3 regions of the Aeribacillus pallidus genome follow, and region 2 is predicted to be linked to each of the others. Evidence: predicted binding sites of a transcription regulator. Region 2 holds the regulator's gene; each other region holds the start of a gene.
What was found. Region 2 encodes LexA, which represses DNA repair genes until DNA is damaged. Its sites were predicted from a motif close to CGAACATATGTTCG; they were not measured.
Positions count from the first base shown of each region.

Region 1: the regulator LexA is predicted to act here: its motif matches at 5,427-5,440, upstream of ABES52_RS08225 (Y-family DNA polymerase).
Region 3: the regulator LexA is predicted to act here: its motif matches at 4,097-4,110, upstream of uvrB (excinuclease ABC subunit UvrB).

Region 1 is NZ_JBCNBW010000034.1:137,409-147,647, reverse strand. It holds gene ABES52_RS08255 (acetyl-CoA C-acetyltransferase) at 1-885, opposite strand, end outside; gene ABES52_RS08250 (hydroxymethylglutaryl-CoA lyase) at 1,038-1,934, shown strand; gene ABES52_RS08245 (hypothetical protein) at 1,987-2,118, shown strand; gene ABES52_RS08240 (alpha/beta hydrolase) at 2,195-3,118, shown strand; gene ABES52_RS08235 (CDGSH iron-sulfur domain-containing protein) at 3,472-3,687, shown strand; gene ABES52_RS08230 (YolD-like family protein) at 3,702-4,049, opposite strand; gene ABES52_RS08225 (Y-family DNA polymerase) at 4,105-5,367, opposite strand; gene ABES52_RS08220 (YqzH family protein) at 5,701-5,895, shown strand; gene ABES52_RS08215 (SDR family NAD(P)-dependent oxidoreductase) at 6,257-7,051, opposite strand; gene ABES52_RS08210 (MBL fold metallo-hydrolase) at 7,064-8,026, opposite strand; T-box leader at 8,237-8,453, shown strand; gene proC (pyrroline-5-carboxylate reductase) at 8,509-9,330, shown strand; gene namA (NADPH dehydrogenase NamA) at 9,429-10,239, shown strand, end outside.
Region 2 is NZ_JBCNBW010000060.1:67,652-77,890, reverse strand. It holds gene tkt (transketolase) at 1-1,476, opposite strand, end outside; gene ABES52_RS13425 (DUF896 domain-containing protein) at 1,687-1,920, opposite strand; gene ABES52_RS13420 (YneB family resolvase-like protein) at 1,987-2,634, opposite strand; gene yneA (cell division suppressor protein YneA) at 2,649-2,978, opposite strand; gene lexA (transcriptional repressor LexA) at 3,127-3,747, shown strand; gene ABES52_RS13405 (GNAT family N-acetyltransferase) at 4,153-4,989, opposite strand; gene ABES52_RS13400 (DUF2935 domain-containing protein) at 5,113-5,928, opposite strand; partial or broken gene ABES52_RS13395 (HD domain-containing protein) at 6,650-7,228, opposite strand; gene ABES52_RS13390 (patatin-like phospholipase family protein) at 7,504-8,277, opposite strand; gene glnA (type I glutamate--ammonia ligase) at 8,695-10,029, opposite strand; gene ABES52_RS13380 (MerR family transcriptional regulator) at 10,066-10,239, opposite strand, start outside.
Region 3 is NZ_JBCNBW010000042.1:12,016-22,254, reverse strand. It holds gene uvrA (excinuclease ABC subunit UvrA) at 1-2,015, opposite strand, end outside; gene uvrB (excinuclease ABC subunit UvrB) at 2,023-4,005, opposite strand; gene ABES52_RS10545 (sulfite exporter TauE/SafE family protein) at 4,384-5,169, opposite strand; gene ABES52_RS10540 (sulfurtransferase TusA family protein) at 5,251-5,463, opposite strand; gene ABES52_RS10535 (rhodanese-like domain-containing protein) at 5,484-5,849, opposite strand; gene ABES52_RS10530 (glutaredoxin family protein) at 5,959-6,192, opposite strand; partial or broken gene ABES52_RS10525 (DsrE/DsrF/DrsH-like family protein) at 6,258-6,412, opposite strand; gene ABES52_RS10520 (DUF2198 family protein) at 6,517-6,747, opposite strand; gene ABES52_RS10515 (PDZ domain-containing protein) at 6,767-7,957, opposite strand; gene ABES52_RS10510 (M48 family metallopeptidase) at 8,334-9,611, opposite strand; gene ABES52_RS10505 (S41 family peptidase) at 9,784-10,239, opposite strand, start outside.

The DNA of each region.
Region 1 (10,239 bases), on a different contig from region 2:
TGGGCCGATTCCCATAATGGATGGATCGACACCTGCTGACGCATTCGCTTTAATGGTCACGAGCGGCTTAATTCCAAGTTCTTCTGCTTTTTTCTTTGACATAACAACAACGGCAGCTGCTCCATCGTTAATACCAGACGCATTTCCTGCTGTAACACTACCGTCTTTTTTAAACGCTGGTTTCAAAGACGCTAACTTCTCCACCGTTGTTCCTTTTCGTGGATACTCGTCTTGTTCAAAAACGATTGGATCACCTTTTCGTTGTGGAATGACGACAGGTACGATTTCTTCTTTAAACTTTCCTTCTTCGATTGCTTTGGCAGCTTTTTCTTGACTCCACGCCGCAAATTCGTCTTGTTCTTCTCTTGTAATTTTGTATTTATCACATAAATTCTCAGCGGTAATCCCCATGTGATAATCGTTAAAGGCACACCATAAGCCGTCGGAAATCATGCTATCCACGAGCTTTTGGTCACCCATTTTAAACCCGTTACGGGCATTTTTTAATAAATAAGGGGCCCGGCTCATATTTTCCATTCCACCAGCGACAACGATTTCGGCATCACCAGCGACAATCGCCTGGGTGGCTAAATGAACCGCTTTTAGTCCAGATCCACACACTTTGTTTATCGTCATTGAGGAAACGCTTTCAGGTAGACCCGCTAAAATAGCTGCTTGTCGAGCTGGATTTTGCCCAAGACCTGCTTGCAGCACATTCCCCATAATGACTTCATCAACTTGCTCCGGCTTGACACCTGCCTTCGCAAGAGCTTCTTGAATGACCGTTGCTCCAAGCTTTGGCGCTTCCACATCTTTAAGTGCCCCGTTAAAGCTTCCGATCGCAGTACGAACAGCGCTGACAATCACGACCTCTTGTTGTGACACGACTCCATCCCCCTTGCAAAAAAATAGTACCAATGCTTTTTATTCGATTTGCATAATTAAAATTCCTTTAATTTTTTAAAAAATTCTATTATTCTTGCTTTTTGCAGATTTTTCTTCCTACAATAAAGTGAGAATCAAAGGGGGAGATGAGAATGATTTCGTTACCAAAAAAAGTGACCATCATTGAAGTTGGACCACGGGATGGGTTACAAAATGAGGGGCAATTCGTCCCAACTAATGTGAAGGTAGCGTTTATTCAGGCGCTAAAAAAAGCTGGCTTTACCGAAATGGAATTAACTTCGTTTGTATCTCCAAAATGGGTGCCGCAAATGAAAGATGCGGCCGAAATCGTTGACCGTTGTCGAGACGACCTTCGAAATATCGTTCTTGCTCCAAATCGCAAGGGGATTGAACGTGTGCTTGAATCGAATTGTCAAGCCGTAGCAGTGTTTGTAGGTGTAAGTGATACGTTTAATAAGAAAAATATTAATAAATCAACCGCTGAAAGCATGGCCGAGCTTGTGCCGCTCATTCATGAGTTGAAAGAGCGCGGCTTGTTTGTTCGGGCGTGCATCTCGACTGCTTTTTATTGTCCATATGAAGGAAAAGTGGACCCAGACCGAACCGTTCAATTGTGTGAACAATTCGTTGAAGCCGGTGTCGATGAACTAAGTGTGGCGGATACAATCGGCATGGCGACACCGCTCGAATCATACGCTCTTTTTTCTAAAATGAAAGATTCGTTTCCTTCTGTGTTGCTAACCGCTCACTTCCATGATACGCGTGAAATGGCCTTAGCCAATATTTTCGCTGCCCTTCAAGCCGGTGTCGACCGCTTCGATTCTTCGGTTGGCGGATTAGGAGGATGTCCGTTTGCAAAAGGCGCTACTGGAAACGTCGCTACGGAAGATGTCGTGTATATGCTGGAGCGTATGGGCATCGAAACGAACATTGATTTACAGCAACTGATAGAAGCGTTACGTATCGTTGAACCGTATCTTTCCCGGGAATTGACAAGCGGGTATTATCGACTGCATAAGCAAGAATAATTTTTCATTGGCTGTTCATCCTAATGAGGAATACGTATCAGGAGGGATGAGCATGAGCCAAAAACGAGAGAAAGGATTTTCCCAAAAAGGAAAACCGACGGCCGATACTACAAAACAAACCATGGCAGCAGAAGATTTAGAAACAGCCATTCATCCTCGAAAGAGACAAAATAGCACTCAATAAGGATGGATGGTTCGAACACTATCGGCCTGCAGTCGGTAGTGTTTTCTTTTTATCTTAACTATATTAGGTGATGAACATGAAAAAATGGGTGCCAATTGTCGGTGGTTCTGCTTTAGCGGTTACTTCTCTTATAACGTATTTTTCCCATCAAATGATGTACATAAAGAAAAAAGAAGAAAAATTCATTCTCAATCGTGATCAACAGCGAAAATTATGCTCGCTTACTGATTTTGACGCGTTACCGAAAGAGGAGGTATGGGTCAATTCGCCTTTCGGCTACCGAATAAAAGCGGTATTTGTCGAACCACACGAAACGAAATGGTACGTCGTGTTTTGCCATGGGGTAACGGAATGTAAATGGAGCTCGATTAAATATATGAATTTATTTTTACAACGCGGATTTAACGCGGTCATTTATGATCATCGCCGCCACGGGGAATCAGGTGGTAAAACAACGAGCTACGGTCATTACGAAAAATACGATTTACAAGCGGTGATTCACACGTTGCTTCGTAAAAGAGGCCCTGACGTCCGGTTCGGCATTCACGGGGAATCGATGGGGGCGGTCACTATGCTTCTTTACGCCGGAATGTTTGAAGATTGCGCTCAATTTTACATTGCCGATTGCCCTTTTTCCGATTTTGAAGAACAGCTTCTTTATCGGATGAAAAAGGAATATAAAGTATCGTCTCGGTTGCTACTTTCGTTAACGGACAGGCTTCTCCGCCTGCGAGATGGATATTCGGTGAAAGACGTTTCCCCACGCCGCATCGTCGATCGCATATCGGCTCCGGTGTTGTTTATTCATAGTGAAAAAGATGACTACATTCTTCCTTCGATGACGAAAGAACTGTACGAACGAAAAAAAGGCCCGAAGCAACTGTTCTTAGCAACCGATGGAGTTCACGCTGAAGCGCTGTTTAAAAATCGGGAAGCGTATGAACAGGCGATTGATCAATTTTTACATACGTATGTCTTTAGTACTTCGGTTGAAAGTTGATGTTTCAAGTCATCCGGCGAGACGTATTCTTACTGTTTTTTTGTTCGGTCTTTTAGAGCAAGCAGATTTTTTGCTCTTAAGTACGTAGGATTTCTCTTAACATGTAATTTTTTCTCTTAACCACAGCAAATTTGCTCTTAACTTGTGAGTTTTTGCTCGTTACCACGGCAAATTTGCTCTTAGATGCTGTCCTTATTAGTACTTTTCCTTTTATATTTTTACAGATTAAACCTTTCCGTTATGTTCTTTATGGAAAATTACCTCCGCGAACGAAACCTCAGCTTGCTTTTTTTGTTGTTTCCTTTTACCATCAGAAAAGTAGGGGTTTTTTAAGTGTGAAAGGGTGGTTTTTCATGACGAAAGTCCAAATTAAAGTGAACGATAACGGTTCGTTCCGCGTTACGGGAGATGTTGAATTAATTGACGCGGAAGGAAACAAATTTGAAACGAAGCAAGTATTTTCTTTATGCCGTTGTGGACTTTCATCTAAAATGCCATTTTGCGATGGATCCCACAAAGGAAAATTTGAATCCGTTGTTCGCGCTCCTAAGTCAGAACAGGAAGCGTAAAGAAGAGCTGTCGCCTATTCCGACAGCTCTTCTTCATGAAACCGGATATCGACAATGTTAGCTAGCGGAACAACCCATCGTTCGGAGAAGTTGTCTTCTACATGTAGCGTCTGTTTCAGGGTATCTACTCGAACAATCGTCCCGATGAGCGGGCGATACTGGTGGTCGTCATAATGTGTAATGACGACTTGTTTTCCTGAGTGTAACGCTTCTTCTGTAATTTCGTTCATCTTTTCCAATGCTTGTTCGTCGACCGTAATTGGTTGTTCATAGCTATCTTCCTTCGCCCAGTTGCGCAGCATTTTTACATGCTCCGGAAGCATCATCGACGTCCACTTAATTCGTCCACGATCTCGAATCATTGGCCCCCCTCCTTCGTTTTCTTTAGGTATGGCAATCGGATGTTCCACATACCCTCTATGCTTTATGACCGCCAACTAATTTAGCCCGCAGACGAGCCGTTCCTGCGCTTGTATACGAAACGGAACGTAACAGCGCAGCGGAACCGTACCGACTACGAATAGCGTCCATCGTATACCCTAGCTCTCGTTTTTTCCACAAATTCGGTTCAAATAGGCGCAGCTGGAGCATATCATCGTCTACGACATTGGAAAGCGCCACCGATATTTGCCGAACCGTCTTGTTTCGATAATGTTCTTCAAATAGCTGTAAGCACGTTCGGTACAAATCCATCGTCACGTTTGTTGGCTCACTCATCGTTTTGGAGCGGTAAAAGCCGCCTCCTAATTCGTCTTGACTGTACCCGATGCCTAAACTCACCGTTCGTCCCGCCTTCCGATGCGTCCGCGCACGCCGTGCCACTTCTTCACACATTTCGAGAATGACGTGCTTAATTTCCTCTTTGTCTTTATAATCACGTAATAAAATTTGACTTTTTCCAAAGCTAATTTGCCCTTCCATAATCGGTGCTCCGATTTCAGACAAATCGACGCCCCACGCATGATAGTACAGCTGATTGCCCATGATTCCGAACTTCGCTTCCAGCTTGTGCAAGTCGTACTTAGCCAGTTGGCCAACAGTAAAAATCCCCATTCGATTGAGCGTTCGCTCCAAACGCTTGCCGATTCCCCACATTTCACTTAACGGCTGAACCGGCCATAGCTTTCTCGGCACATCTTCGTACGTCCATTCAGCAATCCCGGTTTTTTTCGCTTCTAAATCTAAACACAATTTAGACATCAGCATGTTCGGACCGATACCAATGGCGCAAGGAAGTTGAAATTCTCGCTCCATTTCGTCGCGAATTTTTTCCGCAATCGTCCAGGCACTTCCCCACAGCTGACTCGTACCGTCCACTTTAATAAAACTTTCATCTACGCTGTACGTATGAATCGCTTCTTTCGGAACGTACCGATGAAACAGCTTCGTCAGTTCGGTCGAAATTCGTAAATACGTCGCCATTTTCGGTTCAACAATTTTAATACGCGGGTCATTTGGAATTTCAAATAGGCGGGAACCTGTTTTCACACCAAATTCTTTTTTTAACCGCGGAGACGCCGCCAGCACCACGCTTCCTTTCCGATCGATGTCCCCAACCACTGCTAAGTAACACGTTTGTGGATCCAGCCCGAGCATAACAGCCGAACAACTAGCGTAAAAACTTTTCATGTCGATGCACAAAATTTGCTGTTTTGGTAAACAACTATAATCGACAGTCATGCTCCCACCTCTTTACGTAAAATACGAACACTTGTTCTTATTCTATTCATAATAGTATGCGAATATACGTTCGATTGCAACTGGTACTTTTTTCTTATCTGTATAGTTGTTTTGGCGCATAAGGCCTGATGTTAGCTCCTAAGAAAACTGATTGGGTACATAGCGGCTTATAGAACGCGCATTTGGCATTTGGTACATAAAAAATCTAATTTAGTACATAGCAATAAATAGGATATATCTATCGGCGATCTAAACTTCCTTATGAGCTGCCAGGACTCAAAATTTTACTTTTCGACGAAGAAAACTGATATAATCAAACAAGGAGATGATCGTATGGAGCAAAAGTTAATTGAAAAAATGATTCGCAATTGCTTTATGCAATATGAATACGGCCGCGGGGATGTACTGCTTAGCGATGAGGATTTAATAGCGCTATGTCAACGGGTCATTGAAGAAAAACAACATTGCCCGGAAGCGGATGTACACGAGGTTGTGCAAGATGTCGTGTATGAATTTTTAACAACGTAATACAAAAAACGCTAGGGATGGGATCACCTAGCGTTTTTGTATAAGAACTACAAAAAATTCTTTTAAAAAACAGATTCTATTAGCAATATTTCTAAAATGAGACGTCCAATAACAACCCCATTGATAGGTATTGTACCCGTTTACCATAAAGGACCGATTTAGGCATCGATTTAAAAATTGTTGCATCGGCAAGTCCTTATTTCACTTGAAAACCGTATTATGCCCTTAGATGGCGTTTTTGCACCGAGAAATGTCAATATGCACTCATTTGCGAACTACTGAACAATCAACCTCATTAATGTGTTAACAAAAGTGCCCCCTACAGCAGAGAACACCTTTGTTACAAATACCTAGCTACTTTTTATTTTTGAAAAAACGCCCTTTTCCCCAGTCGCTCGACAAGTGACGGGAACAATTGATACAGCTTACTACCGACATTCATCCATCTTGGCATGTTGATCTCACGGCGGTTCGTTCCTAAACAAGCAATGACCGCTTCGGCTACTTGTTCGGGGCGAAGCATCCATCGTTTTACGTTTTTGACATACGTTCCGGACTCGTCGGCGATGGCAAAAAAGTCGGTATCAATCGGACCAGGGTTGACCGCTGTGACGAACACACCAAAAGCTTGAAGCTCGAGTCGGAGGCTATTGGTAAATCCTAACACCGCATGCTTCGTCGCTGCATAAACGCTCGATTTAGGGGTGGCGATTTTTCCGGCTTGGGAAGCAATATTGATAATGTGCCCACATTGATTCGCTTTCATATGGGGGATGACTTGTCGAGTGCAGGCGATGAGTCCTAACACGTTGACATCAAACATCCGGTGAACATCTTCCATCTTCATATCGACGATTTCTTGAAACAAACCGAAGCCAGCATTATTAATTAAGACATCAATCTTCGGAAACATGGTTAAAAGTTTCGTGAACACTTCTTCTACTTGGCGACTATCCGTCACATCCAACGCCATGACCGTCACGCTTCCTTGTTCTTGTTCGATTTGGTTTGCAATTTCCCGTAGTTTTTCTTCTCGGCGGGCCAGTAAAATCACATGGGCACCGCACCCAGCGGCTAACAGCGCCATTTCTTTTCCAATCCCACTTGATGCACCGGTAATCACAACTCGTTTTCCTTTTAGCCAAGGATTTAGCATACCGTCCCTCCTTTACCGTACAACCTCATATACGAATACTCCATCATCGTTTCGGTGTGCTTGAATCTCTCCGTTATGTACTAAATAGTCTAATTGCCCTACTGTTTCCGATATGGTTAAGGTCAGCTGTTTTTCATAAACGGCCGGGAACAGTTGTTGACACACGTCAAAAGCAGTCATTGGTCGTTCTAACAGGAGTTTTTTTACTTGCATCGCACGCTCATGCTGACGTTCGAGCCGTCGTTTGATAAGCGCATGTACTTGGGTGAAGTTCGGTCCATGTCCTGAATAGACGACATCGATTGGATACTGTAACAGCTTTTGCAACGATTCGTTGTACTGGAGTTGCGGTTTCGGACGAGGTAGCCCTGATACCTCAGGAGGCTCTAATAACGGATTAGACGAAATGGTGGCTAATACATGATCCCCTCCGATCAACCATCGTTTTTCCTCATGAAAAAGTCCGATTTGGCTCTGGGCGTGTCCTGGCGTCTCTAACACCGTCCAACCAGGTAAAAATGGCACTGATTCGCCTTCTTTGACGATCGACGTTAACGGGCGTTGACACGAATAGTCCAAGGTCCGTTTCATTTTTTCAAAATGCGACAACCACTTGTTCGGAATGCCACACTCAACAAATAATTGGAGATAAAATTGAGCGTATTCTTCCATAAACGCATCCGTCCGATATAGCCAGCGACGATTATACGAATGTCCGATGATTTCCAAGTCCTCATGAAACCAATCTAACAAACCGACATGGTCAGGATGATGATGGGTAACGACGACTTGCTCAATATCATCCGGTGTATACCCGAACATTGCTAATTGAGTCGTTAACGCTTCCCACGCTTCTTTCGTTTTCGGTCCGACATCGACCAGTGTCAATTTCTCCCCCTTCAGTAAAAAAACGTTCACATCTCCTACCGGAAAGGGGGTCGGCAGCGAGATTTTCAAAATTGCCTTTTCCTGCATTGTTCTCCCACCTAAGAATATTATTTTTATATAAAATTAACATCGTGAATTCACACCATATTAAAATTAGTGTACTTCACTTTCGGCCCACTGTCATTATTTTCACATAATACAAACAAAAAAACTTTACAAAATCAGATTTTTTCCTCTTGACAACTCCCTTGTCCATTCGGCATAATCACAATTAAACTTTTAAACTTTGATACGGAAAAACGAGCGATGAGTAAGACCAGTAAATGGAAGATGGCGCAAGAGAGTGAAACCCAGCGGCTGGAAGGTTTCATCGTCCTCTGTTCCATTGAACCTATCTTACGAGCTGTTAGGAAAACCTAAACGCGGAAAACCAGCGTTATCGGTTTCGAGTGCACAAAAGCTGTTCTTTTGTGAACTAAGGTGGTACCACGGAAGTTCCCCTTTCGTCCTTAAAGGATGAAAGGGTTTTTTATTTCGTAAAAACTACAGGAAAAAAGGGGTGTGAACATATGAAACGAATCGCTTTTATCGGCGCTGGCTCGATGGCGGAAGCGATGATTGCCGGTATGGTAAAAACAGGACTAGTAGAAAGTAAGAACATCATTGTCACCAATAAACACGATGAACAAAAATTACAGCGACTGGCGCACACATACGGTGTTCGCATCACATATAATCGGGAGGAACTTTTTAAAGATACAGACATCATCGTGTTAGCCATGAAACCGAAAGACATTAAATCCGCTATAAGCGACATTCGTGATTATCTGAAAAAACATCACTTGCTCGTCTCCGTCTTGGCTGGAGTATCGTTACAAACGCTTGAAGAAGGCGTGGGCAAGCAAATCCCAATTGTACGCGCGATGCCAAATACCTCAGCGACGATTCAAAAGTCCGCGACCGCTATTTCGTTTAACCGTTGGGTGAGTGAAAAACAAAAACAAATCGCCCATGAATTATTTGCCGCGATTGGCCTTGTAACCGAAGTGGCCGAAGAACAACTCGATGCTGTAACCGGCTTATCCGGCAGTGGCCCAGCCTACATTTATTACATTGTTGAGGCGATGGAAGAGTCGGCTGAACAAATTGGCTTAGAAAAAGACAAAGCCAAACAACTTATTGTCCAAACGTTAATTGGCGCAGCTGAAATGTTATCGATGAGTGAAAAACAACCATCTGAACTTCGAGAAGCGGTAACGAGTCCAGGTGGAACGACAGAAGCCGGCATCCGCATGCTAGACCAACGTAAAGTAAAAGAAGCATTAATTGATTGTATTCAAGCTGCGACGAAACAATCAAAAACACTCGGTGAACGTCTTCGGGTCCTATAAATCACGAGCAACTCCTCCAAAAAGCATATTATTACCACTGAAACGGAACGATTGCTATACTGAATATGTATGTAATTTCCAATCAATGGAACGGAGGGATGAACATGACATTATTATTTTCACCATACACGCTTCGAGACGTGACGTTAAAGAATCAAATTGTCATGTCGCCAATGTGTATGTACTCAGCCACAGAAGGCGGAAAAGCGACGAATTGGCATCGCGTGCATTATGTATCACGAGCCATTGGGCAAGTAGGCTTAATTATGTTTGAAGCAACAGCTGTTACCCCAGAAGGTCGCATATCACCACAAGATTTAGGTATTTGGAGTGACGAACATATCGAAGGTCTCTCCTCAATCGTTAAAGAAATCCAAATGTACGGGGCCAAAACGGCGATCCAATTAGCCCATGCTGGACGTAAAGGTCGTGCTTCGAATACCATTTACGCCCCGTCGCCAATCCCGTTTACAGATAATGAGAAAGTACCAACAGAAATGACAAAAGAAGATATTCAAGAAACCATTAACGCCTTTCAACAAGGGGCACTCCGGGCAAAACAAGCGGGATTCGATATCATTGAACTTCACGGTGCTCACGGCTATTTAATCAACGAATTTCTTTCTCCATTAACGAACGAGCGTCAAGATGAATACGGTGGGTCACCGGAAAATCGATTCCGCTTTTTAAAAGAAGCGATTCTTGCTGTTCAAGAAGTTTGGGAAGGTCCTCTGTTTGTTCGGGTGTCTGCACACGACTATCAAGATGGGGGGCTTATGCCAAACGATTACGTCGTGTTTGCTAAGTGGATGAAAAAACTTGGGGTGGATGTAGTTGATGTCAGCTCCGGTGGTGTCGTCCCAACATCGATTCATGCATATCCGAACTACCAAGTTCCGTTTGCTGAAC
Region 2 (10,239 bases):
AATAACAGACAAGTTTGGCATCGCCCGTAATGATGGAAGCTGTTCGATCGGCTCGTGAGTCGGACCATCTTCCCCAACAGCGATACTATCATGCGTAAATACATACGTCACAGGAAGTCCCATAAGCGCAGCTAAACGGATCGCTGGACGCAAGTAATCAGAGAAAACGAAGAACGTACCTCCGTAGACATGTAATCCACCATGTAACGCCATCCCGTTCATGGCTGCACCCATCGCAAATTCACGCACACCAAACCAAATGTTACGACCTTCATAGGAGCCTGGTAAGAAATCTTTTTCTCCTTTAATCGTCGTTTTATTGGATCCCGCTAAGTCTGCCGATCCACCGATGAATGAAGGTAGATTTTTCGCAATCGCATTTAACACTTCTCCAGAAGAAGCACGACTTGCTAAACTTGTTCCAACCTCGTAAACTGGAATGTCTTTATCCCATCCTTCTGGTAATTCACCTTTTATCGCTTTTTCTAATTGTTCTCCAAGTTCAGGGAAAGCCTTTTTATATTCAGCAAACATTGCTTTCCATTCTTTTTCTTTTTCAGAACCAGGAATGACCACTTTTTCTTCAAAGCGAGCATAAACTTCTTCAGGTACATAAAAATCTTCTTCGAATGTCCATTTATACGCTTCTTTCGTTAATTTTAGTTCGTCTGCACCTAATGGAGCGCCGTGTACATCAGACGTACCAGCTTTATTTGGTGAACCGTATCCAATGACCGTTTTGACCTCAATCATTGTTGGGCGTGTTTGATCAGCTTTCGCTTCTTCAATGGCTTTGGCTAACGCGTTTACATCATTGCCATCTTCTACACGAATATATTGCCATCCGTATGCTAAGAAGCGATCTTTCACACTTTCAGAGAAAGACTTATGAAGTTCTCCATCTAATGAGATATCGTTTGAATCGTAAAGAACGATCAATTTTCCAAGTTTTAAGTGACCTGCTAAAGATGCTGCTTCTTGAGAAACTCCTTCCATTAAATCCCCGTCACCGCAAATGGTGTATGTATAGTGGTCAATTACAGGGAAGTTTTCTTTGTTATAAACACTTGCTAAATGACGCTCCGCCATTGCCATACCGACAGCCATAGCAATACCTTGTCCAAGTGGACCAGTCGTTGCTTCAACTCCTGGAGTGTGACCGAATTCTGGATGCCCTGGTGTTTTTGAACCCCATTGACGGAAGTTTTTCAAGTCATCCATTGTTACATCATATCCAGATAGATGAAGCAAACTGTATAATAGCATCGAGCCATGACCAGCAGATAGGACAAATCGGTCACGGTTAAACCATTGAGGGTTTTTTGGGTTATGATTCATAAAACGCGTCCAAAGCGTATATGCCATTGGTGCTGCCCCCATAGGCATACCTGGATGTCCAGAATTTGCTTTTTCAATCGCATCAATCGATAACGTACGAATCGTATTAATCGCGAGTTGATCCGTTTTATCAAACATGATATACATCCTTTCTATAATAACCTTACTCTATAATATTAATCCCCTTTTCAACGGAAAACAACCGAAAAGAATAAGAAATCAGACGTCTTACCAATATAAACGTTAGCTTTAGACTATTGTTCAATAAAAATTAGCTTAAATTCGGTCAAACTCTAATAAAAGTAAGAAAGCTCGAACCATTTTTTACTGTTCGAGCTTGTTGGAAAATTAATGATATTTTTTCTTCAATTGAATGTCACGAAGTTTCTTCGGAGTCACTTCTTCCCCATTTGGATCGAAAATGCGTACATTTTCAATCGTTTTTTTCATGGATTGACGGAAAGCTTGTAAATATTCTCCACGAAGGCGACTTTGTTCCTTCGCTTCCTCCTCGGTCAAGCCGACTGATTTTGCTTTTTTGGCAAGTTCATTAATTCGAGCGATTTTCTCTTTTGAAAGCATTGTTTTGCCCCTTTTCCTTTCTAGACTATCGTCATCTTACAAAAATCATCGCTATTTGACAAGTGTTTAGCTTTCCTGAAATGATTTTATATACTCTTGATAACGACGATGAACAGTCGCTTTCGATACATCATAGCCAAATCCCCGTAGTGTTGCAGCAATTTCCTCAAATGTAAGGTCATTTTGCCTGAGACGAACAATTTCCTGAATCGGAAGTTCCTTCTTATCTCTTCCTCCAGATGAATGACGCGGTAAATTTTTTTCCGGTCGATACCCGCGTTCAACGGCTCGTTTCATTCCCCGTTTAATTTTTAAATTATGTATTTTTCGCTGGTATTCTTCCACCATACTTACTATTTGAAGAACCATGGAGTCTGATTCCGATAATTGGAGCTCACCTTGATGGGACATACTGTAAACTTTAACGCCTTCTTTCATAATGACATGAAGAAGAGCAATTTTCGCATTTCCTCTTCCTAAGCGTGTTTCATCCTGAATAAGAATGGCATCAATGGAACCTTCTTTGATTCGATCGAGAAGCTCCATCATTCCAGGGCGGTCAAGCTCATAGCCGCTTGCCTGATCTTTAATGACAGCTTTAATGTGAAATCCGTACTTATCTGCTAACTGTCGTAATTCTTCTTCTTGCCGTTCGAGTGAGGTTTCTTGGGTGTCTTTCGTTGTACTGACTCGGCAATAAAGAATCGCGTTCATAAGCATCTCCTTGTCTATTGAGTAGAATCATAGGCAAACTGGTGATGGGATGAGTCAATTGTTGCTTTTACCGGGATGACTAACGTATTTCCTGCATGAATGACAGATGAAGTTTTCAATTCATTTTTTTGTTGAACCCATTGAATAAACTCCGTTTTGGTCATGTGATGCTGTTCGGCATATTGTTCCGCAAGAGACCATAGCGTATCTCCTTCGTTCACAACAATTATCATAAACGATTCATCTTTGTCTTCGGTCATAAATAGCATCGTTATTCCAAAAATCATCGAAACGATGAATAGAATCATAACATAAGAATATTTCTTCCACAACAGGTTGATCATTCATGATCCCTCCAACCGAATGTTTGTTCGATTTGATTATAGTACGAACATCCGTTTGGTGTCAACAAAAAACTCGAACTTATGTTTGTATTTGTTGGAAAGACATGCTATAATATTACCAACAGAAGTGAGATCGAGGTGCGTAACGATGAAAAAATTAACGAAGCGACAACAAGATATTTTAGAGTTTATTAAAGAAGAAGTTCGGAAAAAAGGATACCCACCTTCCGTTCGCGAAATCGGTGAAGCTGTCGGTTTGGCCTCAAGTTCAACCGTTCATGGCCATTTAGCTCGCCTAGAGAGCAAAGGTCTCATCCGCCGGGATCCGACGAAGCCTCGTGCAATAGAAATTCTCGACTTAGAGGAAGATCAAATTCCAAAACAGAACGTAGTCAATGTCCCTATTGTCGGTAAAGTAACCGCTGGACAACCGATTACGGCCATTGAAAATGTGGAGGAATACTTTCCACTTCCAGAACGGCTGGCTCCAGCTGATGAGCAAGTGTTTATGCTGGAAGTTATGGGAGATAGTATGATTGACGCTGGAATATTAGACGGCGATTACGTTATTGTCCGTCAGCAAAAGACAGCGAATAACGGAGATATTGTGGTAGCAATGACCGAAGATAATGAAGCAACAGTTAAACGATTCTTTAAAGAAAAAGATATGATTCGCCTTCAACCAGAAAACCCAACATTAGAACCGATTTTTTTACGAAATGTAACGATTTTAGGAAAAGTGATTGGTGTATACCGTCAAATTCATTAATTAATAAGGCAAGCTCTTCTAACCGAAGAACTTGCTTTTTTTATGTGATATTTCATTTTCTATAACTGACTGGATCAATTTTGTAGTTCATGGACTTACAAACCATTAAACGTCACATTTTGTAAAGGGATGTTTTATTTCATTGTTGATTTTTAGCAAGTTGTTCACACGGCGGCGACTCCAGCGGGGACAAAAAGCCAGGCAAGACCCATACTTGAGCGTAGCGAGGGAAGCATCTTGCGGCTTTCCCGCGGAAAGCGTCCGCCACAAGCGTAATGTATAAAAATCAACAGTATCGTTTAACAGACATCAATCTATGAACATTTGCTAGTTGCGTAAGTAAATATACACCCGGCCCATACCCGATACAAATTGAGCGGAATAAGAATCAATTTAATCTTTCATTTATGCCTGTCGATAATAGATCGAGTCCAAGATCGGCCGATAGCCGATTTCTTGATAAATATGGTTGGAAGTAGGGTTTGCTAAATCGGTATAAAGCGACGTACTTTTATAGCCCTGGTTGAGTAAGTGCTGTGATAAATGAGCAACACATGCGGTCGCGTAACCTTTTTTTCGTTCTTCCTTCGGCGTGAATACCAAATTGATGGTTACATTTGTTTTCGTCGGCCGGGTCCAACAAGCCATTGATACCGGTTGGCTATTAACTTCCCAAACAAAAACTCGTTCTTCTTTCATCAATTTGGTTGCTTCTTTCTTTGCCTCTTCAAACGTGATTACTTCTCCTATCTCTTCACAAAATTCATGAATCCAACGGCAGATGATTGGAGTATCTTTTTCTATGGCTTTTCGAAATAACCCGTTTACTTTCGGAAGGGGTGCGACTTCCGTTAATTGATAAATCCGTTGCCTCATTCGGACCTCGTACTGTACTTTTGTCAATCGTTCATATGCCTTAACGAGGGAATGAATGGTCTCTATTTTTCCTATCAATCCTGGCACTTGAATTTTTTGCTGATATAACCAAAGAGCAATGGCTTCTAAATCCTGTTCATCTAATGCAGAAAATGTCGCTACAATGATTTGTGCTGGGTTCGTTTGTAAAAACCCCATGACGACTCGATTCTCTTTTTCTACTAGTCCCATAAATATTGGAGAGTTGGTTTCATTTATTTTTAACAAAACGCCGTAAAATAAATTGTGCGCCGCTTCGTTTTTTTGAAGCAATGGTTCCAGTCGTCTACGAAATAAATGTACTGAGTGATACTGTTTCCCCTGCATGTCCATCCCCTCATTCAATCATTTTTGGAATTTTTTAAAATTTTACCATCTGCTCTCCTAGTTTTCAATAAAAGAAAAACTGACCCACGAAGAAGAGTCAGTGAATGATACTTGACATACAGTTCATGAATTGTTTGATTGTAAATATTCATCAAACCTATCGATAATCATTAGAAATCTTTCTGCTTCTCGGAACACATGGTCTGCCAACAGTGGAGGAATATTGCTTTTTATTTTACACTCTTCAATTAGCTCTTTCGCCGCTTTTTTAAAATTCCGGAGCGAAGCCACCGACACTCGATTTTGATCAAGAAATTGGGTTAAAATGGGTTTGGTTTCTGATTGTGGTCGCATGGAATCTAAATCGATGGCTTGATAGAGCAATTGATCAAAATCATGGCTAAATTCTCTCGCTTGCTCGACGAGTTTTCTTTCCGAAGGATCGAGCAAATGACCAATAAATTTCGCGTGATCAGCCATTACTTTTAAGAAAAAGACGTTTTCTTTAATGACAGACGCGGGAGTTGGTGTGAGCTTTCCTTCATTTAATTCTTTTAGTCGATTAGCAAAATAGGCTGCCTCTCGACTAGTGTGATCAATTAATAAAGCGTAGTTATTGGACCGAATTTTACATTGTAACGTTAGCTCCAACACTTTTCGTTTGAACGCCCAAATTTGAACTGCCGCTTCATACACGTGTCGATTAAATTGAGCGATTTGTTGTGGATCGGCCGATACTGAAAACCGTTCCAGTTGCTCTTCAATTCGTTCAAATTTCGGAATAAAACTTCTCGCCTCTTCAATTAATGCAGTATCATCGTAATGAAATCCTAAACTTAAAAACAACGCATGTTCTTTCATAATGCGCGACCAAAAACGAATTTCATCAAGCGACCTTGAAACAAACGCCTCTTGCAATAAAGCCACCCCTTCGTTCATTTATCCTCTATCATCTTATTCTTTAAAAAAACGATTCATGTATTGGTGGCGTTCTTACAGGATCTAATTTCAAAAAGATAGATAATAAGAAAATGAGCTATAATTGTTCATGTTTACATAATATTATTATTGTGAATTTGAATAAATAAACGTATCGTTGTTGCTCATTAATCGATAAAATTTCTCACAAACAAATCGTTTTTTCTCATAAAACGAAAATCATTTCCCATAAATAAAACTTTTTTTCTCATAAATTGAAAATTTTTTCCCATAACGAGTCTTTGGTGCTCATTTCTAACATCATGTGTCATTTGTGCTCATAATCCAACAAATTTTCCAATAAACCTGTCATTTTTGCTCATAAATTCAATTTACTTTCCCATAAATGTGTTATTAGTGCTCATAATTCATAATTTTTTCCCATAAAACTGGCATTAGTGCTCATAAATCCTAAATCTTTTCCCATAAACCTGTTAATTTTGCTCATAAATTCAACATATTTCCCATAACGAGTAATCTGTGCTCATAATTCTAAAATTTTTTCCCATAAACCTAGTAATTTTTCTCATAAATTCAACATACTTTCCCACAAACGTGGCATCGGTGCTCATAAAATTAGAAATTTTCTCATAAACAAATGATTTTCCTCATACCCAAAACTTAAAATATTTGATTTAGTAAATTCTATATTCTCACCGCAACCGACTAAAAAGTGATTAATTTAAACTTGTAGTTTATACTTTTCTACCTCAATCTCCGCTTCCTTCATTTTGTCCTCCCCCATTTTTTCAATCACGTCTTTTAATTGTGTAAGGAAGCTATCAAACTGAACGTATTGATTCATTTTGTAGGTCATGGCATATTCAATCTCCAGCCAGGTTGAAATGTCTGCCTCGTTATGTTGCAGCTGGACTTCTAGTTTATCCAAGGCATTGGCAACTTTCGCTTCATACGTTTCTTTATGTTCAAACTCCATCCATAAGCGATATAGCTCTTCACCCAGTTCATGCGGGAGTGAATGTTATGTAGAGCTTCCAATTCTCTTTTTCTCTTTTCGTTCTTGATTATTAATTGTGTCGAAAGCAGGAATATCGCCAGCCTCCGCTTCCACTAGGTCATGGATAATAATCATCTTTAATAATTTTTCGAGATTCACTTTTTGATCTAAAAACGGTTCGACTAATATTGCCATGAGTGACACTCTCCACGTATGCTCAGCAACGCTTTCCTGTCTTCCATTGGATAGCCAACTGTGGCGTAATTCCATTTTTAATTTTTCAGAGAGTTTGAGTATGTTCATTATTTTATCGATTTTTTCAATCATAAAACGTCCTCCATATATAGTTAAAAGTATTTCATTGTAAATTAACGTTTTGTTTTTGACTAGTATGTTATTTACATAATATTTTTATCGTAAATCCGAGAAAATGCTATTTTTTTAGATTTCTATTCAAATAGAGATAATTTCCTCCATAACCATCAGGACTCTCACATAGGTCCCAGTGTTTACTCGTTTCCTTTTTCTAATTGTTGAAAATGGTTGTTCCACCTTTTTAATGTTTTAGATGAATTACCTCATTCTAAAAATTTCATCAGTTCTTGAATCTTGTGTTGAGCTTCTCGTTCACCTGCGTCAATGCACTCTCGGATTTTGCTTGTGTCAAACGCTAAAATGTGCCCAACTTCTGGACGAAAAACCACATCCGCATACTTAAGATTGGCACGGCGCTGCCTTGTCATCATAATGGTGAACGAACGATAAACCACCTCAAAAAGATTACGTGGCTCCTGTTCTTCATGTTCTCTTTCGACATCCACAGCAATAACTACATCCATCTCTTCTTCCCGAAGCAAATCAGCTGGAAGGTTATTCAAAACACCCCCATCCACCAACACTTTGTCTTGATAATGAACTGGAGAGAAAATACCTGGTACCGATGTGGTGGCTCGAATGGCTAAACTAAGACTTCCTTCGTCAAAAACAAAAACTTTTCCTTTTATTATATCTACTGTAACCGCCCGAAAAGGAATCTTTAGATTCTCGATTTTAATATCCCCAAGTCCTTTTTGTTCTAAAAAATGGATAAGCATGGCGTATATTTTATTTCCTGCTATGAGCCCACGTTTCCGAATTCCGAGATCCATGAATCGATAGGATGGAGTGCTCAAGATAAATTCTTCAATTTCTTCAATGTCAATACCAGCGGCGACTAAGCCTCCAATTGCACCTCCCATGCTGGTGCCTGCAATAAAATCAATCGGTATTTCGTACTTTTTTAAAACTTTTATTACACCAATGTGGGCTAATCCGCGTACCGCTCCACCGCCTAAAGCTATGCCTACTTTCATATCTATTCTGTCCTTCCTTCACAGAATTAGTTTACACACTAAATCAGCTCATGTTTTCATTTAATAATCCTCTCCCACCTATACCTCTTTAAAGTGAGGAGACTTATGGTAAAAATATTATAATATGTTACTGAATAATTTTGTGTAGGTAAAAGACTTTACAGAACAAAAGCTAAACACGGGTAACAACAAAGAGTGCCATTCTTTCTTTAACATTCCCCAACAACTGAACAATCATTTTTTTACTATATACTTATGCAGCGTTGGTATTAGATGTTTATTCAAACGTTGCAATACCATATTTCGATCATCACACAAAAAATAACTGTCGTTCATATGGTGCAAGAATAAAAAATGATTATTCTTTTCCGCAAAACAAAAATCCCCCAACGCCGTTTGCGCTGAGGGATTTTGTTATTAATACATTTGCAAATATTGTTCACGTTCCCACGGATGCACTTGTGTGCGGAACATATCCCACTCGATTTCTTTCGCTTCTACGAAATGTTCGAAAATGTGTTTACCAAGTGCGGATACCATGACTTCGTCTTGTTTTAATAGTTCAAGCGCTTCGAAAAGGGTTGCTGGTAAATCAACGATTCCTGCTTCAATGCGCTCTTCTTTTGTCATGACATAAATGTTTCGATCAACAGGTGCAGGAGGTGTCAGTTTGTTTTTAATTCCGTCAAGACCAGCTTTTAATAGAACAGCCATCGCTAAGTATGGGTTGGCGGATGGGTCAACACTACGAACTTCGATACGAGTACTCATACCGCGAGAAGCTGGAATACGGATGAGTGGACTGCGGTTTTGGGCAGACCAAGCGACATAACATGGTGCTTCGTATCCTGGAACGAGACGTTTATATGAGTTTACTGTTGGATTTGTTACTGCAGTAAAGTTTGGTGCATGTTTAATGACACCAGCCATAAATTGGTATGCCGTTTCGCTCAATTGTAGTTTTCCGTTTGGATCAAAGAACACATTTTCCCCGTCACGGAATAAAGAAACATTGGAGTGCATACCTGAACCGTTCACACCGAATAGTGGCTTCGGCATAAATGTTGCATGAAGTCCGTGTTTACGAGCAATCGTTTTTACGACTAGTTTGAACGTTTGAATATTGTCACAAGCTGTTACAACGTCGGCATATTTAAAATCAATTTCGTGCTGACCTGGAGCAACCTCGTGGTGAGATGCCTCGATTTCAAAGCCCATTTCTTCAAGCTCTAACACGATGTCACGACGACAGTTTTCCCCTAAGTCCGTTGGTGCTAAGTCGAAATAGCCACCTTTGTCGTTCAATTCTAAAGTTGGTTCACCTTTTTCATCAAGCTTAAATAAGAAAAATTCTGGTTCTGGCCCTAAGTTAAAATCAGAGAAACCTAGGTCTCGCATTTCTTGCACAATACGTTTTAAGTTGTTACGAGGGTCCCCTTCAAACGGTGTACCGTCTGCATTGTAAATGTCACAGATAAGGCGGGCAACTTTTCCTTTTTCAGCTGTCCAAGGAAACACAACCCACGTATCTAAATCTGGATACAAGTACATATCAGACTCTTCGATACGAACGAACCCTTCAATCGAAGACCCGTCAAACATCATTTTGTTGTCTAATGCTTTGTCTAATTGGCTAATTGGAATTTCTACGTTTTTAATTGTTCCTAAAATGTCCGTAAACTGGAGGCGAATAAATTTAACATTTTGCTCTTTGGCCATGCGTTTAATATCTTCTTTTGTGTACTTACCCATGGAAAAAATTCCTCCCTTAAAAGATGTCTTTTTTTATTAATGGAAAAAGCGAGACATATCACCTTGACGTAAAGACGTTCGGTTGAAACGTCCCACTTCATATAACTCGGTTCGCAACAATTTTCGCAACTCATCTTCAGATAGTTCACGGCGTACTTTTTCTTTTGCCGCTCCTTCAATTTCTTTTACCTCATCTTTAACAGCAAAAAC
Region 3 (10,239 bases), on a different contig from region 2:
TCTTTATGTTCCCCTGGCTTATTTTTCGCTCCATGCAATTTTTGTGCGAGCGACTTGTGGAGAATTTCGTTAATGAGCGTACTTTTTCCAGAACCCGATACACCAGTGACTGCAATGAACGTCCCTAATGGAAACTTCACTTGAACATTTTTTAAGTTATTTTCTTTTGCCCCAATAATCTCAATATATCGTCCATCACCGGTGCGCCGTTCGTGTGGAATTGGGATAAACTTTTTCCCTGACAAATACTGACCAGTTAGCGAGTTCGGATCGTTCATCACTTCTTCAGGGGTTCCGGCTGACACAATCGTACCGCCATGGACTCCTGCTCCTGGTCCGACATCGATTAAATAGTCGGCCGCCAGCATCGTATCTTCATCATGTTCAACGACAATTAACGTATTTCCGATATCGCGCATATTTTTCAGTGTTTGAATGAGTCGGTCGTTGTCACGTTGATGAAGACCAATCGACGGTTCGTCAAGAATATACAGAACCCCTGTTAACCGAGAACCAATTTGGGTCGCTAAGCGAATACGCTGGGCTTCCCCGCCGGATAACGTTCCAGCCGAACGATTTAACGTTAAGTATTCTAAGCCCACGTTCACTAAAAATCCGAGTCGTTCCCGAATTTCACGTAAAATTAAATGCGCAATTTTCATCTCTTTTTCAGATAACTGGAGATTGGCAAAAAATTCGTCTGCTTCTTCAATGGACATCGCGGTCACTTCACCGATATGTTTACCGGCAATTTTGACAGCTAAGCTCTCTTTTTTCAAACGATGCCCTTTACATGTTGGACACGGCTGGTGGGCCATGTATTTTTCCATTTGCTCGCGAATATAGTCGGACGTCGTTTCACGATAACGCCGTTCAATGTTTGGAATAACCCCTTCAAATTCAATGTAGTTTTCACGAACTTGACCAAAGTCATTTTCGTAACGGAAATAAATTTTTTCCGAACCAGATCCGTACAATACTTTATCGAGCAATGGTTTAGGGATTTGTTTGACTGGCACATCCATGTCGATCCCATAATGGTTACAAACCGATTCAAGTAGTTGCGGATAATATTGTGAGCTAGACGGTTCCCACGGAGCAATGGCATGCTCGCGTAACGACAAATCCCAATTCGGAATGACTAAATCAAGATCGACCTCTAACTTCGCCCCTAAGCCGTCACAGCTCGGACAAGCCCCATACGGACTGTTAAAGGAAAACATCCGGGGCTCTAATTCGCCGATAGAAAAACCACAATGCGGACACGCATGATGTTCGCTAAATAAAAGTTCTTCTTCTCCAATCACATCGATAATGACTTTTCCTTCGCCTAATTTTAAAGCGGTTTCTAATGAATCCGCTAAACGAGAGGCCATTCCATCTTTGACCACAATCCGGTCGACGACTACTTCGATTGAGTGCTTTTTATTTTTCTCTAGCTCAATATTTTCACTTATATCCCGCAATTCACCATCGACACGGACACGGACGTATCCTTGCTTTTTAATGTCCTCTAACGTTTTTGCATGGGTCCCTTTTCTTCCTGACACAATCGGTGCTAGCACTTGTAATTTGGTCCGCTCAGGATATTCTAAAATACGGTCCACCATTTGCTCAATCGTTTGGGATGTAATTTCAATGCCATGGTTCGGACAAATTGGGTGACCAACCCGTGCAAATAACAAGCGTAAATAATCGTAAATTTCCGTTACTGTCCCAACCGTCGAACGTGGGTTACGGCTCGTCGTTTTCTGGTCGATAGAAATGGCTGGGGACAACCCTTCAATGGCATCGACGTCCGGTTTATCCATTTGGCCTAAAAATTGTCTTGCGTACGCCGAAAGCGATTCGACGTACCTTCTTTGTCCTTCTGCATAAATGGTATCAAACGCTAATGAAGATTTCCCTGAACCAGAGAGACCGGTTAACACGACTAGTTTGTCTCTCGGAATCGTTACATCGATATTTTTTAAATTGTGAGCTCTTGCACCTTTTACGATGATTTGATCTTTCACTTTATGGTCATCCTTCCGCTTTCAACTCTAATATTAAGTCACGCAACTCGGCCGCTCGCTCGAAATTGAGCGCTTTGGCTGCTTCTTTCATTTCTTGTTCTAATTGCGCGATGAACTTTTCTTTTTCTTGTTTTGTCATGCGCTTTTGCTTTGGTTCGGCTTCGTACGTCGTCGTCTCTTCGGCCGCATAAGTGGCTCGAATGACATCGCGTACATCTTTTTGAATCGTTTTCGGAACGATGCCATGCTTTTTATTATACGCTTCCTGAATTTCACGACGACGCTTCGTTTCGTTAATCGCCTTTTCCATCGATTCGGTGATGGTATCGGCGTACATAATAACATGTCCGTTTGCATTCCGAGCCGCTCGCCCGATCGTCTGAATGAGGGAGCGTTCAGAACGTAAAAATCCTTCCTTATCTGCATCTAAAATGGCCACTAATGACACTTCTGGAATATCAAGACCTTCCCGCAATAAGTTAATTCCGACGAGCACATCAAATTTTCCTAAACGCAAGTCACGGATTATTTCGATTCGTTCGAGCGTTTTTATTTCCGAATGCAAGTAGCGTACTTTAATGCCAACTTCTTTTAAATAGTCCGTCAAATCTTCTGCCATTTTTTTCGTTAATGTCGTTACTAACACCCGTTCGTTTCGCTCGATGCGTTCGTTAATTTCACCGATTAAATCGTCAATTTGTCCTTCAATCGGACGAACGTCAATCGTTGGATCTAACAAGCCCGTCGGACGGATAATTTGTTCAACCACTTCCGGACAATGCTCCAGTTCATACGGGCCAGGCGTTGCAGACACGTAAATAATTTGATTGATGTGGTCCTCAAACTCTTCAAATTTTAATGGCCGGTTATCAAGTGCTGATGGGAGACGGAAGCCATGATCCACGAGCACTTGTTTGCGCGCTTGGTCTCCGTTGTACATGCCACGTATTTGCGGAAGTGTTACGTGCGACTCATCGATGACAATTAAAAAGTCATCCGGAAAATAATCGAGCAGCGTATACGGTGTTGATCCAGGTGGTCGCAACGTTAAATGCCGCGAGTAGTTCTCGATACCCGAACAAAAGCCCATTTCGCGCATCATTTCTAAATCGTATCTTGTTCGTTGTTCGAGCCGTTGCGCTTCAAGTAATTTCCCTTCTTCACGCAGCTCCGCTAATCGTTCTTCCAATTCTTTTTCAATGCTTTGGATAGCCAGACGCATTTTTTCTTCCCGTGTAACGAAGTGGGAAGCTGGGAAAATCGCCACATGATCCCGCTCACCGATAATTTCTCCAGTAAGGGCATCCACTTCCCGAATACGGTCAATCTCATCGCCAAAAAATTCGACCCGAATACAATGTTCATCCCGTGATGCCGGGAAAATTTCGACGACATCTCCACGCACCCGAAACGTTCCGCGTTGAAAATCGATGTCGTTGCGGGAATATTGCACATCGACTAAGCGTCGAAGAAGGTAATCACGTTCCATCTCCATGCCGACACGAAGAGAAACGACTAAGTCGCGATATTCATCTGGCGAACCTAAACCGTATATGCACGACACACTCGCGATAATAATGACGTCATTTCGTTCAAATAAAGCCGATGTCGCTGAGTGTCGTAATTTATCAATTTCATCATTAATGCTCGCGTCTTTTTCAATATACGTGTCCGTTTGGGGAACGTACGCTTCTGGTTGATAATAGTCGTAATAACTGACGAAATATTCAACGGCGTTGTTTGGAAAAAATTCTTTAAACTCACTGTACAACTGGCCGGCAAGGGTTTTGTTATGGGCGATAATAAGGGTCGGTTTGTTCACTTCTTTAATCACATTTGAAATCGTGAACGTTTTTCCCGTACCTGTTGCACCTAATAACGTTTGATGCTTTTTCCCTTCCCGAATTCCTTTCACGAGTTGTTCAATCGCTTTCGGCTGATCGCCTTGTGGTTTGTATTTAGAAACGAGCTCAAATTCCTTTTTCACCATTCTGTCCCCCCAAACGAAAAGATTCAATCGTTTGACAATTTTTCTCTTTTTCCATTCTACCACAAATCCCTTCTTCCTAACCAATAAAAAGCGAACAAATTTTCGGTATTTCAATTTTCAGTACGATGCCTGTTCTCCCTAGCGTATTTTTTGAATGGCTATGTTATATGTCATTGTTGATTTTTAGCAAATTACTCACACGGCGGCGACTCTAGCGCAAACAGCAAGCCAGGCATGACCCTTACTTGAGCATAGCGAGGGAAGCGGCTTTCGGCTTGCCCACGGAAAGCGTCCGCCACAAGCGTAATGTATAAAATAAACAGTATCGATTAACAGAGCCTTTTGAATAAAAAAACAGCCCTTCACAAGGAAGAACTGTCACGCTACAATACCAACCCACATTTTTACCGCTGTTGCAAAAATCAGAACGGCAAGTATAGCTTGTAAAATTTTCGTGTTCACTTTTTGTCCCATTTTCGCCCCAAGTGGAGACGCAAAGGCACTCGCCAAAATCATAATAAGGGCGGGTACGAACAACACTTGACCGGTCATGACTTTTCCGACGGTCGAACCAATCGACGAGATAAACGTAATGGCTAACGAACTGGCGATCGTCATACGGGTTGGAATTTTCAATACGACTAACATGATCGGAACAAGTAAAAACGCGCCCGCTGCTCCGACAATCCCGGCACCGATTCCTACAAGGAGGGCTAATCCTGCTGCTAACCACCGATGAAAGCTTACTTGGTCTAACGGAGTATCATCTACTCCTTTTTTCGGAACAAACATCATCACAGCGGCTAGCGCGGCTAATAGGCCGTATACGACATGAATCACCGCTTCCGACATCACCGTCGAGCCGTATCCGCCAATAAAACTACCGAGCAGAATACTTCCGCCCATATAGAGAATTAAATCTCGGTTCAAATACCCGCTGTTTCGATACGCCCATACCCCACTAATGGTTGCAAAAAACACTTGAATAGCACTAATTCCCGATACTTCGTGGGCCGTAAAGGCAGCAAACCCAAGTATAGGGGGAACATAAAGTAAAAGCGGATATTTGATGATGGAACCACCAATCCCAACCATTCCTGAAATAAACGAACCGATAAAGCCAATAAGAAAAATGGTCACCCAATAAAAAATGTCTTGTTCCACGGTTTCTCCCTCCTTGAACCAATAAAAAGAAGGGGGAATGCCCTCTTCATCACCCCTCTTCCGTTCTTACGCTTTTTTAATCTAAAATTGGAACACACCGTTTTCTTCTTTTTTCTCCAATACTTTATGACCTAACGATTCCGCCCACGCGGTTAAGTCCGTCAAGGACCCTTTGTCAGTTGCATGTATTTCTAACACTTGACCACTTTGTAATTCGTCCATCGCCCTTTTCGCTCGAACAACCGGCATCGGACAGGCTAATCCTTTTGCATCTATTTTGAAATCTGCTTTCATCATTGCTTGTCCCTCCTTTCTTATTTACAAGCATTTAGTCCGCCTTTAACGTTTGTAATTCGTTGAAATCCTTGTTTTTTTAATATTCGCGCTGCTTTTTGACTGCGCATTCCTGATTGACATATTAAGACGACTTCTTTTTCTTTATCTAGCTCAGAGCTTCTCTTCTTTAATTCGTGTAAGGGGATGTTTTGAAAAGGTGACAGGTGATAGGCTGCATACTCCCCTTTCGTACGGACATCGATCCATTGTTTGTTCCGGTCCGAACGAATTCGTTTTAACTCCGTTGCATCAATGTGCTTGATACCACGAACAGGGAGTAACTGCCGACTTAGCCACACAATTACAAGAGCCCAAACTACGTATGGTATCCACTCCATGTCAATTTGCACCCCGATTACCCATGTAGGTATTTTGGTTATAAAAATTTTTATTCAGTCGACTTTCCATTTTCTTTTGTATACTCCATATGTTCCCTTTCATTACTCAGGAGCACTAAGAGTTCCAAATCGCCATAATCGTTTGCGGATCGAAGCCAAGCACCCATTTTCCGTCAATGTTTGTTTGTGGAACCCCCATTTGTCCTGTTGTTTCCACAAGTTTTCTTGCTTCTACTGGATTTTGTTGTACGTTTACTTCTGTAAAAGGAATACCTTGGTCGGTTAAAAAGTTTTTTAACATCACACAATACGGACATGTATTTGTTGTGTAAACAGTTACATTTTTCATGCAATATCCCTCCTATTTTTTTAAAGTAAGGGTCATGTCAGCATCTTTCGCAAAGTGTAAGAAACTAATTGTTTGTGCACTTCTTTATGAATTAAATTTAATCCTTCGAATGTACAAAATACTTTCACTTCACCATCCGTTGCAGCTGCTGCTGTGGCGATATTCAACACATTATTTCCATTAAATAACCACCATTTGAGGCAATAATCGCAACTTTCAATTCCAATTCCACTTTGTTTTATACCCTTAACGGTATTTAGTATATACCCTATATAGTATATTGTCAATCAATAAAAAAGTTCCCCAAACTAGGAGAACTTATCATTAGGCTTGACCTTTAAATTTGGCGACCATTTGGCGCGAATACCAAAAGCCGACCGTGAGCGAAGCGGCATCGATAATGATTAATAACCAGCTATCTGTATATCCTTTCGATACCGAAGCGGCAATTAAGGCGACGGTTAACACTAATCCTACGATATAATTGTAAGTTACTCGCGTAAAAAGAACGACAAGTAATCCTGGTAAAAAGAGCGCTAACAAAAACTTAGTCATTGTTCCTCCTCATTTCTCTTTATCCGACATCTTCTTCCCATTTCTTTTCTTCAGGAACAAATAGTAATCCTAACTCATGGTGGTCCCCTTCATAAAGGGCACCTTGAACAAAACGGACTTGTTGATTTGTATCGTATACTTCCAGTTTGCAGTAGGCCCGATTTTTTTGCAAGGCTTCGTAAAAGGACCGCTCATTATGAACGTCTATTCCGTTGACCTTGCGCACGACTTCTCCAATTGATAGCCCCATTTTACTTGCTGGAGTATTAGGAATAACTCCAAGTATTTTGACCCCGTTCGTTTGCGGAACAAAAAACGAAGGAGACTGTTGTTCTTTCGTACGAACTAGGTAGGCTAACACTTCCCGCCCAAGCATTCCAACGGCCACCGCCACAATCGCCATGATTGGATACCAAATGGCAACAATGGCCAAAAGGAACACAAGACTAGCTACCACGATAATCCGTTTTCCTAAAGTAGAAAGGACGATTTGCGGTAAGGTACTATGCAGCCGATGTTCAAACCCGATAAAAAACGGGACGAGAACGAAGGAGTATGTTTCTGCTCCGATTTGAATCACTGGCCACCATTCAAAAGGACTAGTTAATTCACCCGATGGCAACAAGAGAAGGATGGGGAGTACCCAAGCTTTTTTGACATAGTGGGCCCCTACCTGTAATCCTCTTCGACTTCGAATGAGTGTTGGCGATGAATAAAGCGCTCCTTTTCTTCCGATTAAAATTCCTTCTGCAACAAGAAGTAAGCCGAGCAAAAAGGCTAAGGAAACCAACAATTGCTTAGCATCGATACCGGTTGTTTGTTCCACACCCGGAAGCGACCAATCGTATTGAATCATAAACCATAGTGCAAAAAAGGAGAGCCCGTTTGTAAAAGCCGCTGACAGCCAACGATAGCTACCGAAAAGCGAAAGGACAATGGTTACCGTACCAATAAGAACAAGCGTCTCTATCGTCACCGTCCATCCTAGCACCACGGTCACAATCGATAACAAGCTACTAATAAATATAGCTTGTCCAATCGTTTCCAGTAAATCTTTTTGTAATGAATACACCCGAATATGAAAATCTTTTCGCTCCCGTTGTACCCGGCGATAACCGTTGAGAATTACAAGAATCGTTGCATAATAGAAAAGGGGATGAAGAAAAAACGTCCCGATTCCTTTCAGTAGTTCCGCCAGCCATACACCCATATCACGCACCATCCTCATTTCAAATTCCGTACATATTTTGTATCTTTTATTTTACCAAATCTATGTAGGAAAACCTATGAGTAGATAAAAGATTTCTATTATTAATTGCGTAATTTAATTTTTTCCGAAGGCTCTGTTAAACGATAAGGCTTTGTTATATGTCATTGTTGATTTTTAGCAAGTTATTTACATGAAGCGAAAGGCGGCGACTCCAGCAGGAACAAGAAGCCGCAAGACCCTTACTTGAGCGTAGCGAGGGAAGCGGCTTGCAGCTTGCCCGCTGAAAGCGTCCGCCACAAGCGAAGTGTATACATATTAACCGAAAAACATAGAAAAAGGAGATGACCTAAAACAAATCGAGTCATCTCCTTCATATTTATTTCTGTAATAAACGTACAATTTCTTTATTCCCTAAATCCCTGGCATAATCGATTGCCGAGAAGCCTTCATTATCTTGTATAGCAGGATCGGCTCCTGCTTCTAAAAGAAGTTTTACCATATCAGCATCCTCATTATTGGTCGCGTACATGAGCGGTGTCCAACCGTACACATCTTGAATATTGGGTTCAGCTCCTTTTGAAAGTAACAGCTGAACGGTTTCTACGTCACCGCTCGACACTCCCCAGAAAAGAGCTGTCCAGCCTTCATTATCCCCCACCAGCAAATCTTCTTCTGATTGTATCAGTTCAGCTACCTTTTCTACATCTCCAACAGAAGCAGCATCCATTAATTCAGTCACACCAAGATCCTCACTATACCCGAATATTTCTTGTATATTCGTAGCAGCTGATTGAATGAAAAAAACGGCACCAACAAATAAGAGAAAGATCACAAAATAAAAACCAAGGATGAATAAGAAGTAATGATTATTGCTTTTTACTCTTACGTCTTTGGCCTCTTCACTATGAAAGAAATCGGCAACGGCATGAATTCGTTTTGGCAACGTTGGATGAGTGGATAGCTTTTCGGCTAACCATACAAAAAATCCTTTTTCGGCTTCGAGTTGTTTTACATATTCTTGATGATTCACACGATCGTACAATGTTTTTCCAATCGCTAGCACCGTTAAACTATTAATGGACGCTTGATAATTTTTCGTAAAGTACGCAGCATAACGATCGCACGTATATTCACATGCACGTGAATACGCCTCGGATAAAAACGGGACCCATTTGGCTGGTAGAATAAAAATTTGCTTGATAATATGATTCCGTTTAATATGAGCAAGTTCATGAGCAATGACAAAAGAAAGCTCATCATATCGCTCCTCTTTAATCAAATCAACAATATCAGAATAGAGAACAATCATATTTTTTCCGAAAAAGCGCGTAGCAAACGCATTTAAGATGCCGCCTGATTCTAACACAAAAATATCTGGACACTTCGCAAGTCCCATTTCTTTACTTATTTGTTCTGCTCTTTCGTACACTTCTGCAAATTGCGTTTGGCTAAGCCGTATCCCGTTGCCACGAATGTGTCCGATCATCAATCCATGTAAAAACAAACCTAAGACGAAAAGTCCAATCACGATAAAAATCCCAATAATAGAAATAAAGACTGTTAAATAAACAAGGATACTAACAATCAAGCAAAGCACAAAATATAACTCTTCTTTTCGATGAACAAGCCCTTTCACTTCTTGCTGTACAGTCACGTTAAATTTCTCCAACCTTCCTTTTACAATCATCGTGAAAAGTATAGGGCGTTTTCCATAAAGTTTCAATATAAATATGAAGCATGGAAAAATAAGTATATAGACTCTTTTAAAAAAAAGATAGTTAGCTCTTTAAGTGAACTAACTATCGTATAAATTCGTTTTATATCATTTATTCTTTTTCCAACTGATTCCGAATCACTTTTAACGCGGCTTGAAGCTGCCAATCATTTTTCTCATCTTGGATGGCTTCCATCACTTTTTCTTCGAGCTTTTGGGCTGTGACAGAATCGATTTTTCCGGTTAATGGGAGCCTCTCCTGCCGCTGAAACGCAACGACCGCTTTTTCAGTTTGTTCGCTGAAAAATCCGTCTAAACGTCCAGGACCATACCCTAGACCGTACAGCATGATTTGTGCAATTTTTACTTGTTCACTATTCATATCTTTTACAAGTGCTGTTTCTATGTTGAGCGGATGCGTGTAAAAGAACGTCGGTTGTCGTACTTCAATCGTTGGTTCGATGCCTTTTTTATGAATCCAATTTCCATCAGGTGTCAACCATTTGAACATCGTTAACTTAATATTGCTTCCGTCACTAAACGGTATCGCCTGCTGCACCGTTCCTTT